DNA from 3 places in the Mesorhizobium sp. B2-3-10 genome. Region 2 is predicted to be linked to each of the others. Evidence: riboswitches for the same ligand, from Rfam matches in the RefSeq annotation. Region 2 holds a riboswitch; each other region holds the start of a gene.

Region 1 (3,268 bases), on a different contig from region 2:
CAATCACCGCCAGCTGATCGCAGCCGTAGCGCCACCAGTCGTAGCCGCCGAGGATGCGCACCAGGATGATTTTGGCGTGGCGGGCGACGCTGTCTATCCAGAGGTCGACGGACATGGGATGGCGCAGGTCGCGCAGTGCGGCCAGCCGCATCGAGGGCAGGCGACCGGCATCGGCCTTCCACGCCGCGGCCAGTCCGGCGAGATCGCTGTCGGTGAAGGACAGGGCCACGATATCCGCCGGCGCCTGCCTGAGATCGACAGGCTCGGCGAGGTCGTCGAGCGAGGCGGAGGTCGTGGTGAGGATGTGCATCGCGGCCCGGGCCTGAAAATCAGCCGGCGAGGATACGTTCGATCGCCGGGCGGTTCAGCCCCTTGAGGCCAATGACGACGAGGCGCGAGCGGCGGTCGTCCCCGGCGGTCCAGGCGCGGTCGTAGTAATGATTGACGCGCGGGCCGACGGCCTGCAGCAGGAGCCGCATCGGCTTGCCGCCGACCTCGACAAAGCCTTTCACGCGCAGCACGTTTTCCTGTTCGGCGGCCGCGGCGACGCGCTTTGCCAGCTCGTCGGGATTGGCGATCGAGGGAATGTCGACGATGAACGTGTCGAAGTCGTCATGCTCATGGTCGAATGCGCCGTCATGGTGGGACTTGCGGTTCTCGATGTCGTCCTCGACGGCGAGACCGAGCCCGAGCAGCACCGAGGGATCGACCTTGCCATGAGACGTCGGCACGATCTTCACGGCGCGGGCGGAGTGTTCGTTGATAATGGCGTTGGCGCGGGCTGAACCGGCGGCATCCATCAGGTCGCTCTTCGACAGGATGATCAGGTCGGCGCAGGCGATCTGATCCTCGAACACTTCCTCGACCGGATCGTCATGGTCGAGGCTCTCGTCCTGCGCGCGCTGCGCCTGCAGGGCGTCCATGTCATTGGCGACGCGGCCTTCCGCCAGTGCGGGACCGTCGACCACGGCGATGACGCCATCGACGGTCACGCGGCTCTTCACCGTCGGCCACTGGAAAGCCTGGACCAGCGGTTTGGGCAGAGCGAGGCCCGAGGTTTCGATCAGGATATGGTCGACCTTCGGCGTCAGCGACAGGATCTTGTCGAGCGCCGGCACAAAATCGTCGGCCACGGTGCAGCAGATACAGCCATTGGCCAGTTCGACGATGTTTTCCTCTGGGCAGGTGTCGATGCCGCATCCCTTGAGGATCTCGCCGTCGATGCCGATGTCGCCGAACTCGTTGACGATGATGGCAATCCGCTTGCCGCCGGCGTTTTCCAGGAGATGGCGGACCAGCGTCGTCTTGCCGGCGCCGAGGAAGCCGGTGACGACGGTGCAGGGAACGCGGGACAGAGATGTTGTCATGATCGATCTTTCAGCATGTCGAGGGGAGGGATGCGGGCAACGAGGCCGCGCTTGAGGCTATCGGGTCTGCCTCGCCAGGGAATGAGGCCGTCGTTCGAGGTGGCGAAGAGTTTCGCGCCGGTGACGAGATCGGCGCCGCTGGTCGTGGTCAGATCGCCGAACACATAGCTCCAGCAGCCGTCGCGCAGGACCGCGGCGCTCAGGCGGCGCTTGCAATTGCCGAGGCATTCGACCGTGCGGATGCGAATCTTCTCGCCCGAGGCGGCTTGGCGCGTATCTTCGGCCAAAAGTTCGCCGGCCCGGGGATGGGCGTCGGAGCCGGTCTCGTCGCGACAGGAAGCGCAGACAATGACCGTGATGCCGGCCAGGGGATGATCCCCGCCGGACGAAATGTCGGTTGTTTCAGCCGAAAAACTGCTGTCGCGATCCACATCAGGCTCCTTGCCCGGAAAACCCGCCAGGCGATCGGATTCTTGCATTCCAGACGGCAGGTCTCCTGGCTCGCGGGTCATCGCCTTGGGTAGCCGCCTTCCCGGGACAATCCCAGTGGCTTTCGGCCTTGGCTCTTCGCTCACAGTTGCGGGGACAGCCGCGGATTTGGGATCTTCAATCCCGCACCGCATTCCCTCTTGGCTCCTCCCTTTGCCGAGAGGAGACCGTCTGGATGGGATTTAGGCTCTTGCGGGCAGTGGTGTCAACGCGAGCTTACGACACCGCGATGTCGGACAGCGCCGGGCCGAGATCGCCGGCAGGCGTTATTTCCATCCGCTCGAGGCCAAGCCAGCCCTGCATCTGCTTCAATTCCTCGAAGAGTTGAGCCGCAGTCTCCGCCGGTGCATTGGCCTGCGCATAGGCCGCATGGACACGCAGGACACTGGCCGGCCGGTCAGCCTTGAGGTCGACGCGCGCCACGATCCTGTCGCCGAGCAGGAAAGGCAGGACATAGTAGCCGTATTGGCGCTTGTCGGCCGGCGTGTAGATTTCGATGCGGTAATGGAAGTCGAACAGCCGCTCCGAGCGCGAACGCTCGAAGACGACCGGATCGAACGGCGCCAGCAGAGCGCGGGCCTCGATCTTGCGCGGGATACGGGCGTCCTTGTGAAGGTAAGCCGGCTTGTCCCAGCCCTCGACACGGACCGGCAGCAAGTCGCCGAGTTCGACCAGTTCCTCCAGCCGGCCTTTCATGTCGGCCGGCGAGAGCCGAAAATAATCGCGCAGGTCGCCTGATGTCGCCACGCCATGGGCACGGGCGGAAATGCGCAGCAATTCGCGGTGCGCGTCCTCAGGCGTCGGTACCGGCAGATCGAGGATCGCCTGCGGCAGCACGCGCTCCGGCAGGTCGTAAAAGCGCTCGAAGCCGCGCCGGTGCGCGGTGGTGATGCGCCCGGCCCAGAACAGCCATTCGAAGGCGTGCTTGGCATGGCTCCAACCCCACCAGCCACCGGAGCCTTTCTGGCCTTCGAGCGCCGAAGCGGCGATCGGCCCGCGCGCGACGACCTCGCGGTAGATCTCTTCTATATAGGCGGCGTGCTCGCGGCCCCACTTGGCCAGCCCCAGATACATTTCATCGCCTTGCTCGGCGCGCTGCATGCGCCAGCGCATCAGTGGGTAGGTCTCGACCGGCAGGAACGAGGCTTCATGCGCCCAATATTCGAAGACGGTGCGCTTGCGCGTCACGGCGGCGTTGTCGAGCAAAGCGAGGGGATAGGGGCCGAGACGCGAATAGAGCGGCATGTAATGAGCGCGCACCACCGCACTGACGGAATCGATCTGCAACAGGCCGGTGCGGGACAGAACGCGGGCGAAATGGCGGCGGTCCGGCGTGCCGGCGGGGCGGGGATCGAGAAATCCCTGGGCGGCGAGCGCGATGCGCCGCGCGGCGGCAAGCGAGATCTTTTCCT
Region 2 (3,268 bases):
TTTTGCCGAGGCCAACATCCTTTTCGTCGTCGACCAATTGGTCAAGGGCGCCATACGCGCCATCACCGGCCTGCTCGGCGGCATCGCGGCCTTCCTGCCCATTCCTGGCCTGAGCGGCCTGGTTTCGTTCCTCAACACGGTGATTCGCCTGTCGCTGACCTATGTCGACGAGATCATTCTCGGCTACAACATCCGCAACAGTTCGTCCTCGCCGTTCGAAACCGCGCGCCAAGGCGTTGTGCTCTACGCCCAGAACGGCAAGACCATGGTCAAGAATGCCGTCTGGCTAGGGGTCATCATGTGGGGCGTGTCGTTCGTGATTTTCCTGCTGATGCTGGCTCCGGCAGCCGCTATTCTTTACGTCATGCCCGGGCAGCTCGCCGGCTGGGCTTTCGTGCTGGCAATCGTCTTTGCCTGGGCTTTCAAGGCGGCCTTCATCGAGCCGTTCGCCATTGCCTGCCTGATGCAGGTCTATTTCAAGACCATCGAGGGTCAGGTGCCCGATGCCGCCTGGGACGCCAGGCTGGCCGAAGCCTCGTCGAAGTTCAGGGAACTCAAGGACAGGGCACTGGCTTCTTTCGGTGGCTCACGGTGGGGCACTGCCGGCGCGACGAGCTGATCAACCGGCCTCGCCGGCGCACCGGCGACGGTGCCGAGGCGCGCCACTGCTGATTTGAGCGGCGCTTCGCCTTGTCCGCGAAAAGTCTCGCTCATGATAAGCTCGGGCAACGGCAGCCGCCGGCCCCAGCCGTGTGTTTCGAGATCCGGCTTCGGTGCGAATTCGGAAACGCGGCCGACGCAGAGATAGGCGATCGGCGTCACTTGATCGGGAATACCCAGCAAGCTTTTCAGCGCTTGCGCCTCGATGATGCTGACCCAGCCGACGCCGACGCCCTCGGCGCGTGCCGCCAGCCAAAAATTCTGCACCGCGCAGACCGTGCTGTAGAGATCCATCTCCGGATTGTGCCAGCGCCCCAGCGGCGAGCCTTTCGAGCGCTCGCGGTCGCAGGTGATGCAGATGTTGAGCGCGCTTTCGCAAATGCCTTCGAGCTTGAGCTTGCGGTAGAGCGCCTGCCGTTCTGCCTCGATTTCAGGCAGTTCCCGTTCTCGCGCGGCCAGGAACAGGTCGCGCACTTCCGCCCGCCGCGCGGCATCGCGAATGACGATGAAGTTCCAGGGTTGCATGAAGCCGACCGATGGCGCGTGATGGGCGGCAAGCAGCAGCCGCGCCAGCACTTCGTCGTCGATCGCTTCCGATGTAAAATGGCTGCGGACGTCGCGCCGCGTAAACATGGCGCGGTAAACAGCGTCGCGCGCAATCTGGTCAAATCCATCGCCCATTGGAGCGGTCATAGCTTCCGGCATCGCTTGTCCCCTTGCGATTGCAATCGATGTCATCCGCCTGACCATGCGGATGACGATGCCTGCCAGGCCGGTCTTCTGGCTCGGGATCAACCCGCGTCCGGTGCCTTCCCGTCATCGACAGTGGCATTTTACCGGCGCGGTCCCCCTCACAGCGTTGGGCACGCCACGGAGTTCAACCGTGTTCCCGATTCTCCCGCCAAGGCATTTGCAGCCAAGTGGAATCACTTGGCGTCGCAGAATGTCGCTAAAACAAACAGCCCGGCGGGCACCAGGCAGTGGTTGCGACCTTACGCCGAAGGGCCGGCGCCGCCAATGCCCGCAGCGATATGAATGGACGCAGGTTCGATTTTCCCCAGCGATCAAGCCGCAACGCATGGCCATCACGACGCCGGGGCACTAGATAGGGGGCATGGCCACCCGTCTCTACACGCACCCGATCTTTCTCGAACACATCACGCCGCCCGGTCACCCCGAGCGGCCCGACCGCCTGCGCGCCATCGAGCGCGTGCTCGACGACGAAGCTTTTGCCACGCTTGACCGCGTCGAGGCACCGCACGGCGACGAGGCGACCATCCTCTACGCGCATCCCGCCGATTTCGTCGCGCGTGTCCGCGCCGCCATCCCCGACGAAGGCATTGCCCGCATCGACGCCGACACCACCGCCAGCCCGAAAAGCTGGCAAGCGGTGATTACGGCGATCGGTGCCGCCAATGCTGCCGTCGACGACGTCTTTGCGGGCCGCGCCGACAACGTTTTCGTCGCCGCCCGTCCGCCCGGCCACCATGCCGAAAAGACCACGGCCATGGGCTTCTGCTTCTTCAACACGGCGGCAATCGCAGCGCGCCATGCGCAGAAGAAGCACGGCGCCGAGCGTGTCGCGGTCGTCGACTGGGACGTGCACCACGGCAACGGCACGCAGGATATTTTCTGGGACGATCCCTCGGTGCTCTATTGCTCGACGCACCAGATGCCGCTTTATCCCGGCACGGGCGCGAAGAGTGAGACCGGCGCCGGCAACATCGTCAATGCGCCGCTGGCGCCTCGGACGGGCAGCGAGGTGTTTCGCGATGCGTTCCTGTCGCGCGTGCTGCCGGCACTCGACAATTTCGCGCCGGATCTGATTATCGTTTCGGCCGGCTTCGACGCGCACCATCGCGACCCGCTGGCGGAAATCAATCTGACCGAGGACGATTTCGACTGGGCGACCGGCCAGCTGATGCAGCGCGCCGCAATCCACGGCGGCAACCGGCTCGTCAGCCTGCTCGAGGGCGGCTACGATCTGCAGGGATTGGCATTTTCGGTCGCCGCCCATGTCGGGCGACTGATGAAAGGATGAATGATGACCGGTGAGATCAACGAAGACGTCAAGGCGATGAGCTTTGAACAGGCACTCGACGCACTGGAGAAGATCGTCGATGATCTGGAGCGTGGCGACGTGCCGCTCGACCAGTCGATCCGGATTTACGAGCGCGGGGAGGCGCTGAAGGTTCATTGCGACCGGCTGCTGAAGGCCGCCGAGGACAAGGTCGAGAAGATCAGGCTGTCGCGCGACGGCAAGCCGGTTGGAACCGAGCCGCTCGACGCGGACTGAGGTCCGGAGCAGCCTTACCGGTTTTTGGACACGATCATCATTGAGGATACAGTTCGTCCCGATTGAAACGGACAAGAGGAGATACGGAAGCGATGTGCAGAAACATCAAGACCCTGTTCAATTTTGATCCGCCGGCAACCAACGACGAAGTCCGCGACGCGGCACTGCAGTTTGTCCGCAAGCTGAGCGGCACGACGCGGCCTTCTGCCAAGAACCAGCATGTGTTCGATCATGCGGTCGAAGCCATCGCGGCATCCGCACGCGAATTGCTCGATTCCCTCGAAACCCACCAGCATCCTCGCAATCGCGAAG
Region 3 (3,268 bases), on a different contig from region 2:
ACCCAGTTGTGGAAACGGTGCAGGTCGTACTCCTCGGGCATCAGCACGCCAGCTGTATGACGCATCGAGCGCAGGCCCTTCTGGTTGACCTCGCAGATTGCTGCGTCCTCCTCCAGCACCTGTGTGCCGAAGGCAACGATGTTGTCGATGTCGGTCTCGGCGAGCGCCTCGGGCGCGAACAGCCATTCCGCGGTCAATTCGGTCTGTTCGGGACCGAGCGGCGTAAGCCGCACGGTCCTGACATAGTCGACATGGCCGACGATGAACATCGACGGCAGGCTGGTGGCATAGGTCTGACCGGCGCTGCGTTCCGCCGGCGTCAAGCTCGGGAAGATCGGCCCGTGCGTCTGCCCATCACGCGACCATGTCTCAGCCCCGGCGCGCAGGCCGCCGGAGAATTCTGGCGCGTCATTGTCGGCGTGGCGGAGCCATTCGGGATCGTCATGCCGGCTCATCAGGCCGCGGCCATAGATCGGCACCAGCCGCGACAGGTCCTTGTGGACGCCCGGGCAGTGCAGGCACTCGTTGAAGTTTTCCCAAAAAATCTTCCAGTTGCAGTTCATCACCTTGCGCAGCACGTGCCCTGATACCAGCATTTCCAGCGGCCAGTTGCCGAAGTCGCCGGAGGCCGGGTCGAAGGAGGATTGCGCCGAGCTGGCGGCATCTTCCGCAAGATTGACGAAGACGAAGCCCCGCCACACCGAGTGCGCGACGCGATAAAGCGGGTGATCGGCCTTGTCGAAGCCGTCAGGCAGCGATTTCGACGGCACGCGCACCAGATCGCCACGCAGAGAATAGGACCAGGCATGATACGGGCAGGTGATCAGCCGCGCCTTCAGCCGGCCCTGGCTTTCCTGGCAAAGCTGCGAGCCGCGATGCCGGCAGGTGTTGTGGAAGGCATGCAACTCGCCGGTGTCGTCGCGCAGCAGGAGGATTTCCTGCGTACCGACGCGGAAGGTGCGGAACGCCAAAGGCTGGGCAAGGTCGGCCTCGCGGCAGACGAGCAGCCAGTTCCTGTACCAGATGGCGTCGAGATCGCGCTGATAGTTGTCCTGGTCCCAATAGGCCGACGAGGGCAGCGTCGGCTCGGTTCGAGTCAGGCCGTTATAGGGCACGCACTCGCTGGCATTGGGCTGCATGGCTGGCTTCCCGTGAGGGGTGCCAGCCGACACCCGGCCATGAAGTTTGTCAATCGGGACGGGATGAGGGCAGCTTCGCCGATACGGCGCTCCTGCGCTGGCGGCTGTCGGAATTTGGTTTGCCGGGCGCGGCGAATTTCCCTATAGTCCCCGATGTCGTCGGTTCCTTTTTGGAGCCAAGAGGGAATGCGGTGCGGGCAGGAATTCCTGCCCAATGCCGTGGCTGCCCCCGCAACTGTGTGCGGTAGTCCTCTCCATATGCCACTGAAGATTTTTCTTCGGGAAGGTGGGGAAGGGCGCTTATCCGCGAGCCAGGAGACCTGCCGGCGACAGGAAACTGACTTCGATGCCCTCGGGTGGAGGGCGAAAGGACAAGACATGACTACCGCTTCCGTCTCCCTCGGCGCCTCCGTCTCCTCGCAGTCGCGCTTCATGCAGCTCGCGCTCGCGGCGCTGCTCGGCATCTTCGTCGTCGGCTTTGTCGGCTTCTCGCATATCGATGCGGTCCACAATGCTGCCCACGACTATCGCCACTCGATGGCGTTTCCCTGCCACTAACGAGGATCCGACATCATGAATCTGTTTCGCAACGTCGTGTTCGTCGCGGCGATCGCGGGGCTCGTGGCCGGTGTCGTTCTCGCCTGCATGCAGGCCTATGCCACCGTGCCGCTGATCCTCAAGGCGGAAGTCTACGAAAAGGCCGGCGGCGGCCACCACCATGATCACGCGGCCGCACCAGCGGCGACCAATGATGCCATGAGCACGGCGCCCGCTGGCAATGCCATGAGCTCTGCCGCGCCTGCGGGCACCGATGCCATGGCACCGGCGGAGGAAGACGAAGGCTGGGCGCCGGCCGACGGTTTCGAGCGTTTCGCCTTTAGCGTGGTTGCCAATATCGTCACTGGCATCGGCTTCGCACTGGTCCTGGTCGCGGTTTCCGAGTTCTTCGGCGGCGTCGGCAACTGGCGCCAGGGTGTGTTCTGGGGTTTGGCCGGCTTTGCCGTGTTCACACTGGCACCGGGTCTCGGACTGCAGCCGGAACTGCCGGCAATGCCGGCGGCCGATCTTCTGCCGCGCCAGATCTGGTGGACGGCGACGGCGGCCGCGACCGCGATCGGCCTAGGCCTGATCGTCTTTCGCAGATCGCTGCCATTGACCATCCTCGCCGTCTTGCTGATCGTCGCGCCGCATGTCGTCGGCGCGCCGCAGCCCGACAGTTTCGAAACACCGATCCCGGAAGGCCTGCACCATCAGTTCGTGGTGGCGGTGACGGTGACCAATCTGGTGTTCTGGCTGGTGCTCGGCGCGATCGTGGGCGTGGTGCGCAGGCGCTTCACCGGCATGGCGACCAGTCTGCGCGACAGCTTTGCCTGATCGCGGCAGGCTGACCTTCATCATCGGTGGTGCGCGCTCCGGCAAGAGCGCGCACGCCGAAACCCTGGTGACGGCATTGCCCTCGCCATGGGCCTATATCGCCACGGCGCAACCCCATGACGACGAGATGCGCGAGCGCATCGCGCTGCACCGCTCGCGGCGCGGTGAGGGCTGGTCGACCACCGATGCGCCACTCGACCTCGCCGAAGCGCTGGAGGCGTTGCCAGACGGGCAGCCGGTGCTTGTCGACTGCCTGACGCTGTGGCTGACCAATCACATGGTGGCCGATCACGACGTCGAGGCCGCGTGCCGGCGGCTGGCGGACGTGCTGTCGCGGCCGCGCGGACCGTGGTTCGTGGTAACGAACGAGGTCGGGCAAGGCATCGTGCCCGACAACGCGCTGGCGCGTCGGTTTCGTGACGATGCCGGCCGGCTCAACCAGCGGGTCGCCGCGATTGCCGACACGGTGCTGCTCATGGTGGCGGGGCTACCGCTCAAGGTGAAGTGAAATGACCGATATCGACGACAAGGATGAAGAACGCCATCGCGCCAAGATGGCCAAGCGCAAGGCGGTGCAGGACGCCGAGGTTGCGGGCAAGACGATCGAGAAAGGGTTGCTGATCGTCAACACCGGTCCCGGCAAGGGCAAGACCACGGCCGCCTTCGGTCTCGCGCTGCGCGTGCTCGGCTACGGCAAGCGCGTCGGCGTCGTCCAGTTCATCAAGGGCAAGTGGCACACCGGCGAGAAGGACGCC

What was found. A riboswitch is a leader RNA that binds a small molecule or an ion and turns the genes downstream of it on or off. The one in region 2 is predicted to bind cobalamin.
Region 1: another riboswitch for cobalamin. It lies ahead of FJ943_RS19905 (DUF1636 family protein); the one in region 2 lies ahead of bluB (5,6-dimethylbenzimidazole synthase).
Region 3: another riboswitch for cobalamin. It lies ahead of FJ943_RS19705 (CbtB domain-containing protein); the one in region 2 lies ahead of bluB (5,6-dimethylbenzimidazole synthase).

Annotation. Positions count from the first base shown of each region.
Region 1 covers NZ_VFVT01000006.1:372,758-376,025, reverse strand. Annotated here, with positions in the region: gene cobN (cobaltochelatase subunit CobN) at 1-310, opposite strand, end outside; gene cobW (cobalamin biosynthesis protein CobW) at 330-1,367, opposite strand; gene FJ943_RS19905 (DUF1636 family protein) at 1,364-1,798, opposite strand; cobalamin riboswitch at 1,836-2,043, opposite strand; gene FJ943_RS19900 (winged helix-turn-helix domain-containing protein) at 2,073-3,268, opposite strand, start outside.
Region 2 covers NZ_VFVT01000007.1:367,885-371,152, forward strand. Annotated here, with positions in the region: gene FJ943_RS22030 (hypothetical protein) at 1-619, shown strand, start outside; partial or broken gene bluB (5,6-dimethylbenzimidazole synthase) at 736-1,410, opposite strand; cobalamin riboswitch at 1,413-1,596, opposite strand; gene FJ943_RS22040 (histone deacetylase family protein) at 1,775-2,701, shown strand; gene FJ943_RS22045 (exodeoxyribonuclease VII small subunit) at 2,705-2,956, shown strand; gene FJ943_RS22050 (DUF2277 domain-containing protein) at 3,049-3,268, shown strand, end outside.
Region 3 covers NZ_VFVT01000006.1:331,337-334,604, reverse strand. Annotated here, with positions in the region: gene FJ943_RS19710 (aromatic ring-hydroxylating dioxygenase subunit alpha) at 1-1,139, opposite strand, end outside; cobalamin riboswitch at 1,283-1,482, shown strand; gene FJ943_RS19705 (CbtB domain-containing protein) at 1,518-1,697, shown strand; gene FJ943_RS19700 (CbtA family protein) at 1,713-2,513, shown strand; gene cobU (bifunctional adenosylcobinamide kinase/adenosylcobinamide-phosphate guanylyltransferase) at 2,506-3,021, shown strand; gene cobO (cob(I)yrinic acid a,c-diamide adenosyltransferase) at 3,023-3,268, shown strand, end outside.